Regions from separate parts of the Streptomyces sp. NPDC051133 genome, predicted to be linked through region 1. Evidence: predicted binding sites of a transcription regulator. Region 1 holds the regulator's gene; the other holds the start of a gene.
The links. The regulator HrcA, encoded in region 1, represses chaperone genes, less so after heat shock. The targets are predictions, from matches to a motif close to TTNGCACTCNGNNNNNCNGAGTGCNAA.
Positions count from the first base shown of each region.

Region 1 (15,058 bases):
CGGATTCGGTTCGGGCACGGTCACGGCGGTCGCCGCGAGCGGCATCGCCGCCCAGAGGGACCCGCACCGCGTCACCACGCTCGGCCTGCTCGGCGTCTCCGCCCTCGCGGGCGCCCTCTATCTGACGATCCCCCGGCTCGGCCCCGGCCACGGGCTGCCGCTGGCCGCCCTCGCGCTGACCGCGCTCGCCGTCTGGCCGTTCACCGGCCGGCTGTCCGGCCCTGCCGCACCCGCCCGCACCCCGGCCGGGCGCGGCGGCCGGCTCCCCCGCCCGCGGGCCGGTCTGCTGCTGGCCGCCGCCATGCCCTGCTGGTCCCTGGCGCAGAACGCGCTGTGGGGCGTCAGCGGCCGGATCGGCCTCGGCCAGGCCCACCTCACCGAGGTCACCGTCGGCGTCGTGTTCGCGGTCGCGCTCGGCGCCGGTCTGGTCGGGGTCCTGGGCGCGGGGGCGCTCGGCGCCCGGCTGGGCCGGGCGGTGCCGATCGGCGCCGGCACGGCCCTGATCGCGGGCTGTATCGCGCTGAGCGCGTCCGCGACCAGCCTGCCCGCGTTCGCCGCCGGGGAGATCTCCTGGAACCTGCTCTACCCGGTCGTGCTGTCGTACGTCATCGGCCTCGCCGCCTCCCTCGACCCCCGGGGCCGCTGGGCGGTGCTGGTCGGCTCGGCGGCGTCGCTGGGCACGGCGGCGGGGCCGCTGGCCGGCAGCGTGCTGGCCGGCTGGGCGGGCTTCCCGGCGATGGGGCTGCTCCTCGCCGCCGGGCTGCTGCTGATCACCGTGCCGATGACGGCGGTGGCGCTGCGGGCGGGCAGGCGGCCCCTGCCGGTCGTGGAGGTCGTGGAGGTCGCGGTGGAGACGCCCGCCGTGCCCGCGCGGCACGCCTACGACACCGCGTCGCCGAACTCGTACGCGTCGACCTCGGCCAGGTAGCGGGCCCTGCGCTCCTCGTCGTCCTCCAGGAAGGAGGCGAGGAAGGAGTTGCGGGCCAGCTCCCGCAGCCGGTCCTCGGTGAGGCCCAGCGTGTCGCGCACGGCCGTGAAGTTGTCGCCCGCGTAGCCGCCGAAGTAGGCGGGGTCGTCGGAGTTGACCGTGCACAGCAGGCCGGCGTCGAGCATGGCCGGGAGCGGGTGGTCGGCGAGGGTGTCGACGGTGCGCAGCCGGACGTTGGACAGCGGGCAGAGGGTGAGCGGGATCCGTTCCCGCACCAGCCGCTCGACCAGTTCCGGGTCCTCCATGCAGCGCAGCCCGTGGTCGACGCGCTCGATGCCGAGCACGTCGAGGGCCTCGGTGATGTACGCCGGCGGCCCCTCCTCACCGGCGTGCGCGACGCGGCGCAGCCCCAGCCCGGCCGCGGCCTCGTACACCTCGCGGAACTTCGCCGGCGGATGCCCGACCTCGGCGGAGTCCAGGCCGATCCCGGTGATCCGGTCCAGGTACGGCGTCGCCGCCTGCAGCGTCTCCAGGGCCGAGTCGGCGGACTCGTCGCGCAGGAAGCACATGATGAGCCTGGTGGAGACGCCGTGGCCGCGTTCGCTGTCGCCGAGCGCCCGCCACAGCCCCTCCACGACCGTGCCGAGGCTCACGCCCCGCGCGATGTGGGCCTGCGGGTCGAAGAAGATCTCCGCGTGCCGCACGCCCTGTGCGGCGGCACGGGCCAGGTAGGCGTTCGCCAGGTCGGCGAAGTCCTGCTCGGTCCGCAGGACGGCCATGAGCTCGTAGTACAGGTTCAGGAAGGACTGCAGGTCCTTGAACCGGTAGGCCTGACGGAGGGCCTCCGTGTCGGCGTACGGCAGGGTCACCCCGTTGCGGGCGGCCAGCTCGAACGCCAGCTCCGGCTCCAGGGTGCCTTCGATGTGGAGGTGCAGTTCTGCTTTCGGGAGGGGCATCGAAGCATCGTACGGGTGCTTTACCGGCGTTTCGGAACCGGCACTCGCAGCAGGTCGTAGGCCACGGTCAGCTCGCCCTCGAACCCGGCCGCGCGGGCCTGCCGCTCGAACTCCTCGGGCTCGGTGTAGCGCTGGCTGAAGTGGGTGAGGACGAGGTGCCGTACGCCCGCTTCCCGGGCGACGGCGGCGGCCTGACCGGCGGTCAGGTGGCCGTGCTCCGTGGCCAGTGCGGCGTCCTCGTCGAGGAAGGTCGACTCGATGACGAGCAGGTCGCAGCCCTCGGCGAGCGCGTGCACGCCCTCGCACAGCCGGGTGTCCATGACGAACGCGAACCGCTGCCCGCGCCGCACCTCGCTGACGTCCTCCAGCGTCACGTCCCCGATCCTGCCGTCGCGCTGCAGCCGGCCGACGTCGGGCCCCTGGATGCCGTGCGCGGCGAGCCGGTCGGGCAGCATACGGCGGCCGTCGGGTTCGATCAGCCGGTAGCCGTAGGACTCGACGGGGTGGGACAGCCTGCGCGCCTCCAGGGTGTACGACGGGGTCACCGCGAGGACGCCGTCGGCGGCGACGGGTGCCTCGGTGACGCCGACCGTCTCCCGGTAGGCGGTGGCGTACCGCAGCCGGTCGAAGAAGCGCTGCCCGGAGCGCGGGTAGTGGGCGGTGACCTCGTGCGGCACCTGGTCCAGGTTGATCCGCTGGACGACCCCGGCGAGGCCGAGGCAGTGGTCGCCGTGGAAGTGCGTGACGCAGATCCGGTTCAGGTCGTGCGCGGCGACCCCGGCGCGCAGCATCTGGCGCTGTGTGCCCTCGCCGGGGTCGAAGAGGAGGCCCTCGCCGTCCCACCGCAGCAGATAGCCGTTGTGGTTGCGGTGCCGGGTCGGGACCTGGCTGGCGGTGCCGAGGACCACCAGTTCACGGACGGACATGGCGAGTCATCCGGGGGGCCATTGCAGGCCACGGCCGCCGAGGACGTGCGCGTGGGCGTGCCAGACGGTCTGCCCGGCGCCGCTGCCGGTGTTGAAGACGGTCCGGTAGCTCTCGAGTTTCTCCTCGTCGGCCACGGCCTGGGTCTCCGCGAGCACGTCGGCCGCGAGCTGCGGCGCGCCCGCGGCGAGGGCGGCGGCGTTCTCGTAGTGGGCCTTGGGGATCACCAGAATGTGGGTGGGGGCCTGGGGGTTTATGTCCCGGAAGGCGACGGTGGTGTCTGTCTCGCGGACGATCGTCGCCGGGATCTGGCCCCCGACGATCTTGCAGAACAGGCAGTCGTCCTGCGGTTCTCCGGCCATGCGTGGCCTCCTCACGCTGGTGATCAATACCGGTGCATCGTAGTCGTTCAGGCAGGCAGCGCCGGAGGCGTCTTGGCCGGTGCCGTCTCCAGGGCCGCGAGGGCCAGCCTCACCGCCTCGTCCAACTGGGCGTCGCGGCCCTCCGCCCAGTCCTGCGGCCTCTGGACGACCTCCACGTCCGGGTCCACGCCGTGGTTCTCCACGTCCCAGCCCACCCCCTCCAGCCACGTCGCGTACTTGGGCTGGGTGATCAGGGTGCCGTCGACCAGGTGGTAGCGGCTGTCGATGCCGATGACGCCGCCCCAGGTGCGGGTGCCGACGACCGGGCCGATGCCGAGTGCCCTGATCGCCGCGTTGACGATGTCGCCGTCGGAGCCGGAGAACTCGTTGGCGACGGCGACGACGGGGCCCCGGGGGGCGTCGAGCGGGTAACTGGTGGGGCGCATGCCGCGGGGCACGTCCCAGCCGATGATGCGGCGGGCCAGTTTCTCCACGACCAGTTGGGAGGTGTGGCCGCCGTTGTTCTGGCGGACGTCGACCACGAGTCCCTCGCGGGCGACCTCGACACGCAGGTCACGGTGGATCTGGGCCCAGCCGGGGGCCTGCATGTCGGGGACGTGGAGGTAGCCGAGCCGGCCGGCGGAGGCCTCGTGGACGTGGGCGCGGCGGTCGGCGACCCAGGCGTGGTAGCGCAGGGGTTCCTCGTCGGCGATCGGGACGACGACGGTGTGGCGGGGCTCGCCGCCGCCCGCCGGGGAGACGGTCAGCTCGACGGGGTGGCCCGCCGTGCCGGCCAGGAGCGGGCCGGGGCCGGTGACCGGGTCGACGGGGTGGCCGGCCACGGCGATGATCGCGTCGCCGGGGCGGACGGCGACGCCGGGTGCGGCGAGCGGGGAGCGGGCGTCCGGGTCGGAGGTCTCGGAGGGCAGGATGCGGTCGATGCGCCAGCCGCCGTCCTGGTGACGGGAGATGTCGGCGCCGAGCAGGCCGTGCCGGGCCCCGCCGCGCCGGCCGCCGGACGGGATCACGTAGGCGTGCGAGGTGCCGAGTTCGCCGTGCACCTCCCACAACAGGTCGACGAGGTCGCTGTGGGTGGCCAGGCGGCCCAGGACGGGGCGGTAGCGGTCGAGGACGCCGTCCCAGTCGACGCCGCCGAGGTCGGGCCGCCAGAAGTGGTCGCGCATGAGGCGGCCGGTCTCGTCGTACATCTGCCGCCACTCGGCGACCGGGTCGACGGTCTGCCGGACACGGGCCAGGTCGACGGTGACGCTGGTGTCGCCGTCGTCGTCGGAGCCGGTACGGCGGTCGCTGGGGACGACCCGGAGCCGGCCGTCGGTCCACAGCAGGACGCGCTTGCCGTCGCCGCTGACCTCGAAGTGGTCGGCGTCGGACGCCAGGTGTTCCAGGCGCCGCTGGGCGAGGTCGTACCGCTCCAGCTCGGTGTGCGGGTCGGGGTCCTCGGGGTGGGCGCGGGAGGCGCCGAGGACGCCCTGCACGGGGTGGCGCAGCCACAGGACGCCGTCCTTGGCGGCGCGCAGGCCCGAGTAGCGGCCGGCCTCGACCGGGAAGGGCACGATCCGGTCGGCGAGGCCGTCCAGGTCGACGCGGGTGGCCGGGGTGCCCTCGCTGTCGGGGGTCTCGTCCTTGTCGGAGGCCTCGAAGGGGCGGCCGTGGCGCTGCGGGCCGAACGGCGACGGGGTGGTGGCGGCCAGCGTTATCAGGTGCGGGCGGGCGCCCACCACGAACGCCAGGTCGAAGACGTGCTCGTCGTAGACCGGGTCGAAGGCGCGGTTGGAGAGGAAGGCGAGGTGTTTGCCGTCGAGGGTGAAGGCGGGCGCGTAGTCCTGGAAGCGCAGGGGTGTCGCCTCGGTGACCGACAGGTCGGTGGTGTGGGCGATGCGCAGCTGGGTGAGCGGGCGGGCGCCGGGGTGGGCCCAGGCGAGCCAGGCGGAGTCGGGCGAGAAGGCGAGTCCGGAGACCTCGCCGTCGTCGCTGCGGTCGACCTCGCGGACCTCGCCGGTCTCCCGCTCGACGAGCAGGAGGCGGCCGTCGTGCGCGGCGACGGCGGCCCGGCTGCCGTCGGGTGCCACGGCCAGCTCCAGGACCCGGCCGAGCTGCCCGGCGGCGAGCCGGCGCGGGATCGCGCCGGGGGCGAGGCCGGTGGCCGGGGCGAACTCCAGGGCGTCGGCGCCCTCCGCGTCCGTCACCCACACCACCCACTCCTCGCCCTCGGCGCGGAAGGCGCGCGGGGACCGGGCCCGGACGCCGGGGACGGCGGCGAGGGCGCGTGCGGGTCCCGAGCGGTGGGTGACCCAGTGGACACCACCGCGCACGCACACGGCGCTGCCGCGGGCGGTGTGGTCGGGGGAAGCCTCGCCGAACCAGCGGGAGGCGTTCACCGGGTGCGGCCGCAGGTCCGTGCGGGGGCCGCCGAGCCGTACGTCCAGCCGGCGCGGTTCGGCGCCCTCCAGGTCGTCCAGCAGCCACAGTTCACCGGCCGAGCCGTAGACGACGCGGCTGCCGTCGCCGGCCGCCTGCCGGGCGTAGAACCCGTCGAGCGGGGTGTGCCGGCGCAGGTCGGAGCCGTCGGCGAGGGAGGAGTACAGGGCTCCGGTGCCCTCGTGGTCGCTGAGGAAGGCGATGCGGTCGCCCGCCCACACCGGGCACTCGATGTTGCCGTCGAGCTCCTCGTGCAGCCGGACGAACGCGCCGTCGCCGTCGCGGTCGATCCACAGCTTGCCCGCCGTGCCGCCCCGGTAGCGCTTCCAGTGGGCGGCCTCGCGGCCCATCGGCGCGGACAGCAGCACGGTGGCCGGCCCGAACGCCACGGCGCCGACGGGCCCGTACGGCAGGGTCTCGGCCGGCCCGGCGTCCAGCGGGACGGCGTGCGCCCAGGTGTGGCGGAAGGTGGGGCGGCCCTGCGCGCCGAGCGCGAGCACCCGCCCGTCGGGTGTCCAGCCGCGCACCTCGGTGCGGCGGTTGCCCCAGTACGTCAGCCGCTCGGCGGGGCCGCCGTCGACGGGGGCGACATGCACCTCGGGTGCGCCGTCCCGGGTGGAGGTCCAGGCGAGGGACCGCCCGTCCGGCGATATCCGGGGCTGGGTCACCGGCGTGTTGTCGGCGCTGACCCGCCAGGCCCGGCCGCCGTCGAGGGGCGCGAGCCAGACGTCGTCCTCGGCGGCGAAGGTCACCAAGTCGCCGTGCACATGGGGATATCGGAGATAGGCGGCACCCTGAGTCACCCCGTCACTGTACGCAGTGACCGGTGGGCCCCGCTCGCGGTTCCCGTCACACGCCGCGCGGTCACTTGCCTTCGACGGGCCAGCAGGTGGGATCGCCCTTGCACCACAGGGTCCGGGTGACGGTCACCGTCACGGTGGGTTTTCCGCCTCCCGGCCCGTACGTGGGCGGCCGGTACGTCGGTCCGGGCGTGGCACCGCAGTCGCCGAGTCCGTCGACGTGGAACACCCGCCTGCCGCCGACCCTGGCCGTGAGATCGCCGCGTACGCAGGCGCCGTCGACGGCCTTGGTCACCTTCCCGGTGACGGTGATCTTCCGCCGGTCCCGGGTCTCGCCCTGGCAGTCGACGGAGACGACGGTGGTCTCACTCGGCGCGGGCGTCCTCGCCGCCGGGCCGTGGTCCCCCCAGTCGCCGGTGCAGCTGAGCCAACTGACGTCGACGTGCTGCTGCTTGAGCTTGGCGGTCGCGGTGGTGTCGGTGGTGTAGGCGGCGGTCACGGTGTCGAGATCACCGGGCTGACACGCCACCAGGGCCCCACCGGCCACCACGACCAGCCCGGCGGCGGCCACGACCTGCACACGGCGTCGATTCCCTCTCAGAACCCCCATGCAGGGCAGCGTGCCACCGGCGGCGGCACCGGGGAAGGTCGCTTACGGCCACTCACCCGTTCGGGGCGTCCCCGAGGGGCGCAGGAGGGAAGCTAGCCGCGCAGCAGCAGCCACTGCTGGAGTTCCACCAGGTTGCCCTCGGGGTCCCTGAGGTGGGCCACGCGCATGCGGTCGGTCATCGGGGCCGGGCCGTGCAGCAGCGTCGCGCCCCGGGCGGTGATCTCCGCGCAGTAGGCGTCCAGGTCGTCGACGCGCAGGACGACCAGGGAGCGGTGCCCGGTGGCGGCCTCCTCCAGCTCCCGCAGGATCTGCGCCATCATCGCCCGGTCCTGCAGCGCGATCCCCGCGGAGCCGGTGTGCGGGCTGAACTTCTCGTACGGTCCCCCGGTCGCGCCGGACTGCGGCTTGAGGCCGAGGACGTCGGCGTAGAAGCGGTAGCAGGCGGCGAAGTCGGTGACGAGGAGCCGCACTTGGGCGAGTTCCATGGCTTTCCCCCAGATGTGTGTCAGGACCAGCGGCCGGTGCGGCCCAGCAGGAGGGCCGTGGCGGCGGTGCCGGCGGTGGATGTGCGCAGCACGGTGGGACCGAGCACGCACGCCTTCGCGCCCGCCTCCTCGAAGAGGGCGAGCTCGTCGCGGGAGACGCCGCCCTCGGGGCCGACGACCAGCACGATGTCGCCGCGGGCGGGGAGTTCGGCGGTGGCGAGGGGCACGCTGGTGTGCTCGAAGTCGGAGTGCAGCACGGCGGCGAAGTCGGCTTCGGCGAGAAGCGCGGCGACCTGCTTGGTGCTCGCCGCGTCCGCGACCTCCGGGAAGCGCAGCCGGCGGGACTGCTTGCCGGCCTCGCGCGCGGTGGCCCGCCACTTGGCGAGCGCCTTCAGGCCCCGGTCGCCCTTCCACTGGGTGATGCAGCGGGCGGCCTGCCAGGGCACGATCGCGTCGACACCGGTCTCCGTCATCGTCTCCACGGCCAGCTCGCCCCGGTCGCCCTTGGGCAGGGCCTGGACGACGGTGATACGGGGGCTGGGCTCGGGTTCCACCGGGAACTCGAACGGCTCGACCACCAGGTGGTCCTTGCCCGACACGCTGACGACGACCCCGGCCGCCCCCCGGCCGTCGCCGTCGGTGAGCACCACGTTCTCCCCGGGCTGCAACCGCCGCACGGAGACCGCGTGCCGCCCCTCGGGGCCGGTGACGTCGACGACCGAGCCGGGGCCCACGCCCTCCAGCGAGTCGACGAGGAACACGGGAGCGGTCATCTCGGGCCTCCCTCGGCCGACAACGCTGTCCTGGCGGCGTCGAGTTCCTCGGCCAGCACCTCCACCAGCCGCCCGGCGGGCAGCTCCCGGGCCATCCGGTGCCCCTGACCGGCCCACAGCGCCATGCCCTGGGCGTCCCCGGCCTTGGCGGCGGCCTTGCGCAGCGGAGTGGTGAGGTGGTGGATCTCCGGGTACGCGGCGGGGGCGTACGGACCGTGCTCGCGCAGGAAGCGGTTGACCAGTCCGCGCGCCGGGCGGCCGGAGAAGGCGCGGGTCAACTCGGTGCGCGCGAACAGGGGGTTGGTGAGTGCCTGCTTGTGCAGGGCGTGGGCGCCGGACTCCGGGGTGGCGAGGAAGGCGGTGCCCAGCTGGGCCGCGCTCGCGCCCGCCGCGAGGACGGCGGCGATCTGGCTGCCGCGCATGAGACCGCCGGCGGCGACGACCGGTATGCCGACGGCCTCCCTGATCTGCGCGATCAGGGACAGCAGCCCGATGCCGGAGCCGTCGTTCTCCGGGATGTCCCGGTGCGTGCCCTGATGGCCGCCGGCCTCCACGCCCTGGGCGATCACCGCGTCCGCGCCGGCCCGCTCGACCGCGCGGGCCTCCTCCGCGGTGGTGGCGGTGACCAGGGTGAAGGTCCCGGCGCGGCGCAGGGCGTCGAGGGCCTCGCGGCTCGGCACGCCGAAGTGGAAGGAGACCACCGGCACCGGGTTGTCGAGCAGCACGGCGAGCTTGGCGTCGTACCCGTCGTCCCGCCCGCTGTCCGGGTCGCCCAGCTCCGTGTCGTACCAGGCGGCCTCGCCGGCCAGCTGGTGGGCGTAGAGGTCGACCGCTCCCGACTCGGCGTATTCGGGCTGGGGCATGAACACGTTCACGCCGAAGGGGCGGCCGGTGAGCCCTCGCAGCTGCTTGATCTCCTGGTACATGCCGTCGGCGGTCTTGAGACCGGCGGCGAGGAATCCGAGACCGCCGGCCTCGGAGACGGCGGCGGCGAGCTGCGGGACGGAACCGCCGCCCGCCATGGGAGCCTGCACGATCGGGTGGGGGAAGAGATCGGTCAGCGCGGAGGACATGACCGCATGTTGTCACGTCCTTTGAAAGAGTCCGAATCCGGGCTTCCCGCGGCATAGGCCAGGGGCATAGGGGGTGCCGCGGCACCGCCCATGCCCCTTTCCGCCCGGCCGGATCAGCGCCCGTTGAACGCGTCCTTCAACCGCGAGAACAACCCCTGCTGCCCCGGCTGACCGTGCCTGCCCGGGAGCCGACCCCCGGACCCCCAGCCAGGCCGCAGCTCGCGTCAACGCCCGTTGAACGCGTCCTCCAACCGCGAGAACAACCCCTGCCACCCCGGCTGACCGTGCCCGCCCGGGAGCCGACCCCCGGACCCCCAGCCAGGCCGCAGCTCGCGTCAACGCCCGTTGAACGCGTCCTCCAACCGCGAGAACAACCCCTGCCACCCCGGCTGACCGTGCCCGCCCGGGAGCCGACCCCCGGACCCCCAGCCAGGCCGCAGCTCGCGTCAACGCCCGTTGAACGCGTCCTTCAACCGCGAGAACAACCCCTGCTGCCCCGGCTGGAACTGGCCCGTCGGGCGCTCCTCGCCGCGCAGCTTGGCCAGTTCGCGCAGCAGGCGCTCCTGCTCGGGGTCGAGCTTCGTCGGGGTCGTGACCTCCACGTGCACGATCAGGTCGCCCCGGCCGCCGCCGCGCAGATGCGTGACGCCCCGGTTGTGCAGCGGGATCGACTGGCCGGACTGGGTGCCGGGCCGGATGTCGACCTCCTCCATGCCGTCCAGGGTCTCCAGCGGGACCTTGGTGCCGAGGGCCGCCGCGGTCATCGGGATGGTGACCGTGCAGTGCAGGTCGTCGCCGCGCCGCTGGAACGTCTGATGCGGCAGCTCGTGGATCTCGACGTAGAGGTCACCGGCCGGGCCGCCGCCGGGGCCGACCTCGCCCTCGCCGGCGAGCTGGATCCGCGTGCCGTTGTCCACACCGGCCGGGATCTTCACCGTCAGGGTGCGGCGGGAACGGACCCGGCCGTCGCCGGCGCACTCCGGGCACGGGGTCGGCACGACCGTGCCGAAGCCCTGGCACTGGGGGCAGGGGCGCGAGGTCATGACCTGGCCGAGGAAGGACCGGGTGACCTGCGAGACCTCACCGCGGCCACGGCACATGTCACACGTCTGGGCGGACGTGCCCGGGGCCGCGCCGTCACCGTTGCAGGTGTTGCAGACGACCGCGGTGTCGACCTGGATGTCCTTGGTCGTGCCGAAGGCCGCCTCGTCCAGCTCGACCTCGATCCGGATCATCGCGTCCTGGCCGCGCCGAGTGCGCGAGCGCGGGCCGCGCTGCGACGCCGTACCGAAGAACGCGTCCATGATGTCGGAGAAGTTGCCGAAGCCACCGGCGCCGAAGCCGCCCGCACCGGCACCGCCGGCCTGCGAGAGCGGGTCGCCGCCGAGGTCGTAGACCTGCTTCTTCTGCGGATCCGACAGCACCTCGTAAGCGGCGTTGATCTCCTTGAACCGCTCCTGGGTCTTCGGATCGGGGTTGACGTCCGGGTGCAGCTCGCGCGCGAGCCGGCGGAACGCCTTCTTGATCTCATCCTGCGACGCGTCGCGGCGCACGCCGAGAACGGCGTAGTAGTCCGTGGCCACTTACGACTCCGCCAGGATCTGTCCGACGTACCGTGCCACTGCGCGTACCGCTCCCATCGTTCCCGGGTAGTCCATGCGGGTCGGTCCGACCACGCCGAGCTTGGCAACCGCCTCGCCGCCCGAACCGTAGCCCACCGACACCACGGAGGTGGAGTTGAGTCCTTCGTGGGCGATCTCGTGCCCGATGCGCACGGTCATGCCCGGATCCTTCGCCTCGCCCAGGAGCTTGAGGAGCACGACCTGCTCCTCCAGCGCCTCCAGGACGGGCCGGATCGTGAGGGGAAAGTCATGCCCGAAGCGGGTGAGATTGGCCGTGCCGCCGATCATCAGCCGCTCCTCGTTCTCCTCGACGAGTGTCTCCAGGAGGGTGGAGAGCACCGTGGAGACCGTACCGCGGTCCTCCGGATCGAACGCCTCCGGCAGGTCCTCGACGAGCTTCGGCACATCCGTGAACCGGCGGCCCGCGACCCGGCTGTTCAACCGCGCCCGCAGATCCGCGAGCGAGGCGTCCCCGAACGGCGCCGGGCAGTCGACCATCCGCTGCTCGACCCGGCCGGTGTCCGTGATCAGCACGAGCATCACGCGCGCGGGGGCGAGCGCGAGCAGCTCCACGTGCCGCACGGTGGACCGGGTCAGGGACGGATACTGCACCACGGCGACCTGCCGGGTCAGCTGCGCGAGCAGCCGTACGGTCCGCGCCACGACGTCGTCGAGGTCGACGGCGCCCTCCAGGAAGTTCTGGATGGCCCGCCGCTCGGGCGCCGTCATCGGCTTGACGCCCGCCAGCTTGTCCACGAACAGCCGGTAGCCCTTGTCGGTGGGGATGCGTCCCGCGCTGGTGTGCGGCTGCGCGATGTACCCCTCGTCCTCCAGGGCCGCCATGTCGTTGCGGACGGTCGCCGGGGAGACACCGAGGCTGTGCCGTTCCGTGAGCGCCTTGGAGCCCACGGGCTCCTCGGTGCCGACGTAGTCCTGGACGATCGCGCGCAGCACCTGAAGCCTGCGTTCACTCAGCATGCGCGCACCTCCAGCACGTCGTCCCGTCGTCCGTCCGAGTCGTCCACCTGGCACTCTTCCCGTGCGAGTGCCAGCGTTCCCCGCGCCCAGTGTACGGCTGTCGGGTACACACAGGGCAAGGTCGGTCCCGCCCCCTTCGGTTCCGTACCACCTCGTACCGTTAGCGTCGCGGTATGACGGTGACTTGGGAAGACCTGGGATGGGAGCGGCTGGCCGCCGGGGTCGGGCGGTGCCGGCTGCCCGGCTGGGACTGCACGGTGGGGCTCGTCCTCGGCGAGGGTACGGCACTCATGGTGGACGCCGGCTCGAGTCTGGCCGAGGGAGCGCGTCTGCGGGCCCAGGGGCAGGAGCTGGCCGGCGGGCGTGTGACCCATCTCGCGCTCACCCACCCCCATTTCGACCATGTCTTCGGGGCGTCCGCGTTCGCCGGGGCCGAGGTGTACGCGGCGGTGGGGACGGACGCGGTGCTGGCGTCGGAGCGCGCGGAACTGCGCGGGGACGCGATCCGCAACGGTCTGCCGGAGGCCGACGCGGACGAGGCGGTGGACGCACTGGTCCCGCCGCAGCACCTGGTCTCCGGCGAGTGGACGCTGGACCTGGGCGGCGGCCGGCAGGTGCTGCTGGCCAACGTCGGCCCGGGCCACACCCCGCACGACCTCGCCGTCCTGGTCGCCGGGGACCGTGAGGTGGTGTTCTGCGGCGACCTGGTCGAGGAGTCGGGCGAGCCCCAGGCGGGCCTGGACGCGGTCCCGTCCCGCTGGCCGGACGCGCTGGACCGGCTGCTCGCGCTGGGCGGGGCGGACGCCCTGTACGTGCCCGGGCACGGAGCGGCGGTGGACGCGGCCTTCGTACGGCGGCAACGGGACGCCCTGGCGGCGCGGTTCGGCGTGTCGTGAGCACGGCCACGTCGCTTCTCCTATCGTCATCCGAATGCGCCCACCCGTCTCCCGCCACCGCCCTTCCAACGAGGGCCCTTCGGGCCCGCGCCCTCGTACGTACTCCGCCGACCTGACCCCGCCGTGGAAGAAGCAGAAACCCGCACCCGAGGTGGCGGCGGAGCCGGGCCTGGTGGTGGAGGAGCCCGGCACCGGGTTCTGCGGGGCGGTGATCCGCTGCGAGGCGGGCACGGTGACGCTGGAGGACCGCTTCGGCAAGCACCGGGTGTTCCCGCTGGAACCGCGCGGCTTCCTCCTGGAGGGCCGCGTGGTGACGCTCGTACGGCCGTCCGCGGGTCCGGTCCGCCCCTCCCGGACGGCCTCCGGCTCGGTCGCCGTCCCCGGCGCACGCGCGCGCGTGGCCCGCGCCGGCCGCATCTACGTCGAGGGTCGGCACGACGCCGAGCTGGTCGAGAAGGTGTGGGGCGACGACCTGCGCATCGAGGGCGTGGTCGTGGAGTACCTGGAGGGCGTGGACGACCTGCCGTCGATCGTGGAGTCCTTCGCCCCGGGCCCGGACGCCCGTCTGGGCGTCCTGGTGGACCACTTGGTGCCGGGCACCAAGGAGTGGCGGATCGCGGAGGCGGTGACCAGCGAGCACGCCCTGGTGGTCGGCCACCCGTACATCGACATCTGGCAGGCGGTGAAGCCGGCGGCGCTGGGGATCGACGCCTGGCCGACGGTGCCCAAGGGGCAGGACTGGAAGACGGGCGTGTGCCGGGCGCTGGGCTGGCCTTCGGAGAACACCGGGGCGGTGTGGCAGGCGATCCTGAAGCGGGTGGGCTCCTACAAGGACCTGGAGCCGGAGCTGCTGGGCCGGGTGGAGGAGCTGATCGACTTCGTCACGGGTAGCGGTGGGGCCTGACCTTCTCGTAGGGGGCGAAGTCGCTGGTGTCAAGTTCGATGCCGAGTGGCTCCAGCGGCGTAAGGTCGCCGAACTTGGTGGTCCGCTGGCACCGGTAATCCGCGTCCTCTCCATTGCCCGTCGGCTCAGTGAGCAGTACGCACTGGCCCATGACGGGATCGATGATGAGGTAGGCGGGAGTTCTCGAAGATCTTCACGATGCTGGCGGTCGTCGGTCGGTCGTCCACAGCAGTCATCTCCGCAGCCCTCCGGTTGCCGCCACCGTGCTGTTACGGCGGCGGCCTACGAACCAGGTTAGGGACCGAACCGGAGTCCCGGGGCGATTCGCTCGCCGGAGTGATCAGTCCACCAGGTCCCGCACCACCGCGTCCGCCAGCAGCCGCCCGCGCAGCGTCAGCACGGCCCGCCCCTCCCCGTACGGCCCCTCCTGGAGGAGTCCGTCCGCCAGCGCGCGCCGGGACGCCGCGAGGCCGTCCTCCTTCAGCAGGGACAGCGGCACGCCTTCGCGCAGCCGCAGCTCCAGCAGGACGCGCTCCACGCGCCGGTCCTCGTCCGTCAGCAGCTCCCGCCCGGCCCCCGGGGACCGGCCGTCCGCCAGTGCCGCCGCGTACGCCCCGGGGTGCTTGACGTTCCACCAGCGCACCCCGCCCACGTGCGAATGCGCGCCGGGGCCGGCGCCCCACCAGTCGGCGCCGCGCCAGTACAGCTCGTTGTGCAGGCAGCGGGCCGCCTCGGAGGTGGCCCAGTTGGAGACCTCGTACCAGGAGAAGCCCGCCGCGGAGAGGGTCTCCTCGGCGATCAGATAGCGGTCCGCGTGCACGTCGTCGTCGGTCATCGGGACCTCGCCGCGGCGGATGCGGTGGGCGAGCCGGGTGCCCTCCTCCACGATGAGCGCGTAGGCGCTGACGTGGTCCGGCCCCGCGCCGATCGCCGCCTCCAGGGACGCCCGCCAGTCGTCGTCGCTCTCGCCCGGGGTGCCGTAGATCAGGTCCAGGTTGACGTGCTCGAAGCCGGCCGCCCGCGCCTCCGCCACGCAACGCTCGGGGCGCCCGGGGGTGTGGGTGCGGTCCAGGATCCTGAGCACGTGCTGCCTGGCGCTCTGCATGCCGAACGAGATCCGGTTGAAGCCGCCCGCGCGGAGGGTGGCCAGGTAGGCGGGGTCGACGGACTCCGGGTTGGCCTCGGTGGTGACCTCGGCGTCCGGTGCCAGGCCGAACTCGTCACGGACCGCGCCCAGCATCCGGACCAGGTCGTCGGCCGCCAGCAGCGTGGGCGTGCCGCCGCCGACGAAGACCGTACGGACCTCGC
Region 1 covers NZ_JBFBBK010000010.1:116,050-131,107, forward strand. The annotation lists gene AB0N17_RS13430 (MFS transporter) at 1-928, shown strand, start outside; gene AB0N17_RS13435 (adenosine deaminase) at 880-1,884, opposite strand; gene AB0N17_RS13440 (ribonuclease Z) at 1,905-2,810, opposite strand; gene AB0N17_RS13445 (histidine triad nucleotide-binding protein) at 2,817-3,170, opposite strand; gene AB0N17_RS13450 (PDZ domain-containing protein) at 3,218-6,364, opposite strand; gene AB0N17_RS13455 (hypothetical protein) at 6,474-7,019, opposite strand; gene AB0N17_RS13460 (VOC family protein) at 7,112-7,504, opposite strand; gene AB0N17_RS13465 (16S rRNA (uracil(1498)-N(3))-methyltransferase) at 7,525-8,277, opposite strand; gene AB0N17_RS13470 (nitronate monooxygenase) at 8,274-9,350, opposite strand; gene dnaJ (molecular chaperone DnaJ) at 9,797-10,933, opposite strand; gene hrcA (heat-inducible transcriptional repressor HrcA) at 10,934-11,950, opposite strand; gene AB0N17_RS13485 (MBL fold metallo-hydrolase) at 12,124-12,846, shown strand; gene AB0N17_RS13490 (DUF3097 domain-containing protein) at 12,881-13,750, shown strand; partial or broken gene AB0N17_RS13495 (Uma2 family endonuclease) at 13,728-13,928, opposite strand; gene hemW (radical SAM family heme chaperone HemW) at 14,091-15,058, opposite strand, start outside.

Region 2 (5,142 bases), on a different contig from region 1:
CAGGTGCACGTCCGGTTCGGTGAGCAGCGGGCCGACGATCCCGGAGACGAAGTCGGCGGAGAAGTCCTTCAGGTCGGCGTCGATGAAGCAGATGATGTCCCCGCCGGTCACGAGCAGCGAGCGCCACAGGACTTCACCCTTGCCCGGGACGGCGGGAAGGCGCGGCAGGATCTCGTCCCGGTGAACGACCCGCGCGCCCGCGGCGGCGGCCACCTCGGAGGTGCGGTCGGTGGAGCCCGAGTCGACGACGACGATCTCGTCGACGAGCGGAGTCCGTTCCACGAGGTCGCGGCGGATGACCGTGACGATGTCGCCGACCGTCTCCTCCTCGTTCAGGGCGGGCAGCACCACGCTGATCGACTGGCCCGTGCGCTGCTTGGCCGCCACGAGCCCGGGCAGCGGGCGATCGGTCACCGACCAGGAGCGGGTGGCCAGCCAGCGCTCGACTTCTTCCAGCACAGTCAGCGGCTCCTCACGTGTCTCGCGGTTCGGACGACTATCTCAACTCTCCTGGCCGTCGGTTACAGTCTTGAACAACGCCGGTGACCATCGCATGTCGGGGTCGACCGCGCGCCCACAACTCCATACCGCTCATCCAGAGGGGCAGAGGGACACGGCCCGATGAAGCCCCGGCAACCCTCCAGTCGGTTCTCGTTCTCCAGCGAGGCTCCCGGCTAGGGAAGGTGCCAAATCCGTCTCACGGCGAAGTGCGTCGTGAGGAAGATGAGGAGAAAGGGCCTCGCCTCCATGGCTGTGCAGACTGTTGCAGACTCCAGCACCCCCACCGTCGACCTCGGTCCCGCCGCGGCACTGAGCTGTCGTGAGTGCGGTCACCGGGTACCCCTCGGGCCCGTGTTCGCCTGCGAGGAGTGTTTCGGCCCGCTGGAGATCGCCTACGACTTCTCCGCCTACGACACCGAGGAACTGCGCCGGCGCATCGAGGCGGGCCCCGCGAACATCTGGCGGTACGCGCCGCTGCTGCCCGTCCCCGCCGACGTGGCCGACAAGCCCAACATCAACCCGGGCTGGACCAAGCTCGTCAAGGCCGACAACCTCGCCGCCGAGCTGGGTGTCACCGGCGGGCTGTACGTGAAGGACGACTCCGGCAACCCGACGCACTCCTTCAAGGACCGCGTCGTCGCGCAGGCCCTCGAGGCCGCCCGCGCCTTCGGCTTCACCACGCTCTCCTGCTCCTCCACGGGCAACCTGGCCGGCGCCGTCGGCGCCGCCGCCGCCCGGGCCGGCTTCCGCTCCTGCGTGTTCATCCCGCACGACCTGGAGCAGGGCAAGGTCGTCATGGCCGCGGTCTACGGCGGCGAACTCGTCGGCATCCAGGGCAACTACGACGACGTGAACCGGTTCTGCTCCGAGCTGATCGGCGACGCGGCCGGCGAGGGCTGGGGCTTCGTCAACGTCAACCTGCGGCCGTACTACGCGGAGGGCTCCAAGACCCTGGCGTACGAGATCTGCGAGCAGCTCGGCTGGCGGCTGCCCGACCAGATCGTCGTCCCGATCGCCTCCGGCTCCCAGCTCACGAAGATCGACAAGGGTCTGCAGGAGCTGATCAAGCTGGGTCTGGTCGAGGACAAGCCGTACAAGATCTTCGGCGCGCAGGCCGAGGGCTGCTCGCCGGTGTCGACCGCCTACAAGGCCGGCCACGACGTCGTACGCCCCCAGAAGCCGAACACCATCGCCAAGTCCCTCGCCATCGGCAACCCGGCCGACGGCCCCTACGTCCTGGACATCGCGCGCCGCACCGGCGGTGCCGTGGAGGACGTCACGGACGAGGAAGTCGTCGACGCCATCAAGCTCCTGGCCCGCACCGAGGGCATCTTCGCCGAGACGGCGGGCGGGGTGACCGTCGGAGTCACCCGCAAGCTGCTCAAGGACGGCGTGCTGGACCCGGCGAAGACCACGGTGGTCCTCAACACCGGCGACGGCCTGAAGACCCTCGACGCGGTGGCCGGCACCGGCCTGACCGCCACCATCCGCCCGACCCTGGACTCCTTCCGAGAGGCTGGCCTCGCATGAGCGTGACCGTCCGCATCCCCACCATCCTGCGCACCTACACCGGTGGCCAGGCCGAGGTCGCCGCCGACGGTGCGACCCTCGCCGAGGTCATCGAGAACCTGGAGAAGAACCACGCCGGCATCGCCGCCCGCGTGCTGGACGACCAGGGCAAGCTGCGCCGTTTCGTCAATGTGTACGTCAACGACGACGACGTCCGCTTCGAGCAGGGGCTGCAGACCGCGACCCCGGACGGCGCCGGTGTCTCGATCATTCCGGCCGTCGCCGGCGGCTGAGAATTACCTTCGGTAACCGCGGTTACCGATTGTTCATCGAATGGCTCCCTCCGGGAGAGAAACGGAGGGGGCCATTCTGTGTGATTGAGCGCGGTAGAGTTGGGGAACGCGCTCTCGGTCGGACCAGTCGGGAGCCCTGTATTCATGCCGCGGGCCCGACAAGAAGTAGCCAAAGTGTGCGGGTCCTATGCGGCTTTTGTGGCTTTTGCGGGGCCCGACTTGCCCTGAAGATGCATGAATTTTCGCCACATTCCGGACCGTTCGCGTCCAGAATTCTCGTCCGATTGACCTGTTGCAGACGGCAGTTGGACAGATACATTCAGCCGCGGTCGACGCGTTCCGGCGCACGCCCCCGTCGATTGGGGGGTGAGGTCTGACCCGGGTCCGCGAAGTGTGGATCTGTGCAAGGGCCAGTAATAGGGGAGTTAGGCATGGCTCAGGGCACCGTCAAGTGGTTCAACGCGGAGAAGGGGTACGGCTTCATCGCGGTCGACGGTGGTGCGGACGTCTTCGTCCACTACAGCGCCATTCAGATGGACGGCTACCGCACCCTGGAAGAGGGCCAGCGGGTGGAGTTCGAGATCTCGCAGGGCCAGAAGGGCCCGCAGGCCGACATGGTTCGCCTCAGCGCCTGAACGTTTCTTGTCGACGAAGGGCCCGCACCGGCACAGGGTGCGGGCCCTTCGCCGTGCCCGGTGCCCTCGCGCGCGGGCGTGTTCGCGGGCGGCTGAGCGCCCCTCCGGGAGGCCCGAGGCGCTTGCACTCGACCATGCCGAGTGCTAATCATTGCGTTAGCACTCTGAAGGTGAGAGTGACAAAGAAGGACCGGGTCGGTGAGGCCCGCAGGCCACGTGGGGCAAGGAACCACAGGCCGGCGAGCCGTCCGTCGCGGGCGCGGGCGCGGTCCGAAGGAATCACCCCCAGTCCTGGAGGGACCACTTCACATGGCCAAGATCATCGCGTTCGACGAGGAGGCGCGGCGCGGCCTCGAGCGCGGCATGAACCAGCTCGCGGACGCCGTCAAGGTGACGCTCGGCCCCAAGGGTCGCAACGTCGTCCTCGAGAAGAAGTGGGGCGCCCCCACGATCACCAACGATGGTGTCTCCATCGCCAAGGAGATCGAGCTCGAGGACCCGTACGAGAAGATCGGCGCCGAGCTGGTCAAGGAAGTCGCCAAGAAGACGGACGACGTCGCCGGTGACGGTACGACCACCGCGACCGTGCTCGCCCAGGCCCTGGTCAAGGAAGGCCTGCGCAACGTCGCCGCCGGCGCCAACCCGATGGCTCTGAAGCGCGGTATCGAGAAGGCCGTCGAGGCCGTCTCCGCCGCCCTGCTGGAGCAGGCGAAGGACGTCGAGACCAAGGAGCAGATCGCCTCCACCGCGTCCATCTCCGCCGCCGACACCCAGATCGGCGAGCTCATCGCCGAGGCCATGGACAAGGTCGGCAAGGAAGGCGTCATCACCGTCGAGGAGAGCAACACCTTCGGCCTGGAGCTCGAGCTCACCGAGGGCATGCGCTTCGACAAGGGCTACATCTCCGCCTACTTCGCGACCGACATGGAGCGCATGGAGGCGTCGCTCGAGGACCCGTACATCCTCATCGCCAACTCCAAGATCGGCTCCGTCAAGGACCTGCTCCCGCTCCTGGAGAAGGTCATGCAGTCGGGCAAGCCGCTGCTGATCATCGCCGAGGACGTCGAGGGCGAGGCCCTGTCGACCCTGGTCGTCAACAAGATCCGCGGCACCTTCAAGTCCGTCGCCGTCAAGGCCCCGGGCTTCGGCGACCGCCGCAAGGCCATGCTCGGCGACATCGCCATCCTCACGGGCGGCGAGGTCATCTCCGAGGAGGTCGGCCTCAAGCTGGAGAACGCGACCCTGGACCTCCTGGGCCGCGCCCGCAAGGTCGTCATCACCAAGGACGAGACCACCATCGTCGACGGTGCCGGCTCCTCGGAGCAGGTCAACGGCCGCGTGAACCAGATCCGCGCCGAGATCGAGAACAGCGACTCGGACTACGACCGCGAGAAGCTGCAGGAGCGCCTGGCGAAGCTCGCCGGCGGTGTCGCGGTCATCAAGGCCGGTGCCGCCACCGAGGTGGAGCTCAAGGAGCGCAAGCACCGCATCGAGGACGCCGTCCGCAACGCGAAGGCCGCCGTGGAGGAGGGCATCGTCGCCGGTGGTGGCGTGGCCCTGCTGCAGGCCTCCCAGGTCTTCGAGAAGCTGGAGCTCGAGGGTGACGAGGCGACCGGCGCCAACGCCGTGAAGCTCGCGCTGGAGGCCCCGCTCAAGCAGATCGCCGTCAACGGTGGTCTCGAGGGTGGCGTCGTCGTCGAGAAGGTGCGCAACCTGACGGTCGGCCACGGCCTGAACGCCGCGACCGGCGAGTACGTCGACATGATCGCCGAGGGCATCATCGACCCGGCGAAGGTGACCCGCTCTGCCCTGCAGAACGCCGCCTCCATCGCCGCGCTGTTCCTCACCACCGAGGCCGTCATCGCCGACAAGCCGGAGAAGGCCGCCGCGCCGGCCGGCGGCGGCATGCCGGGCGGTGACATGGACTTCTGATCGACCTGACGGTTGATCGCCTGTCCTTCGGACCGAGGGCGGTACGTCCAGCTTCTGGCTGGGGGTGCCGCCCTCGGGCGTTCGCGGGCTCAGTCGGCGTAGTTTTTGAGTTCCGACGTGTCGAGGGTGATGCCCACCGGAGGCGGCAGCTCGACGGTCGCACCCCAGGGGCGGGTGGAGCACTGCAGGTAACGCCCGTCCTTCGGTTCGCTGTACACGCTGACCGTGCTGCTGTCGCGGTCGATGAGGAGGTAGACGGGGATCTCGGCCGC
Region 2 covers NZ_JBFBBK010000009.1:35,100-40,241, forward strand. The annotation lists gene AB0N17_RS12130 (glucosyl-3-phosphoglycerate synthase) at 1-459, opposite strand, end outside; SAM riboswitch class I at 589-730, shown strand; gene thrC (threonine synthase) at 748-2,031, shown strand; gene AB0N17_RS12140 (MoaD/ThiS family protein) at 2,028-2,303, shown strand; gene AB0N17_RS12145 (cold-shock protein) at 2,735-2,938, shown strand; gene groL (chaperonin GroEL) at 3,248-4,870, shown strand; partial or broken gene AB0N17_RS12155 (Uma2 family endonuclease) at 4,960-5,142, opposite strand, start outside.
Region 2: a site for HrcA is predicted at 3,060-3,086, ahead of groL (chaperonin GroEL). Genes of this name have one in related genera too.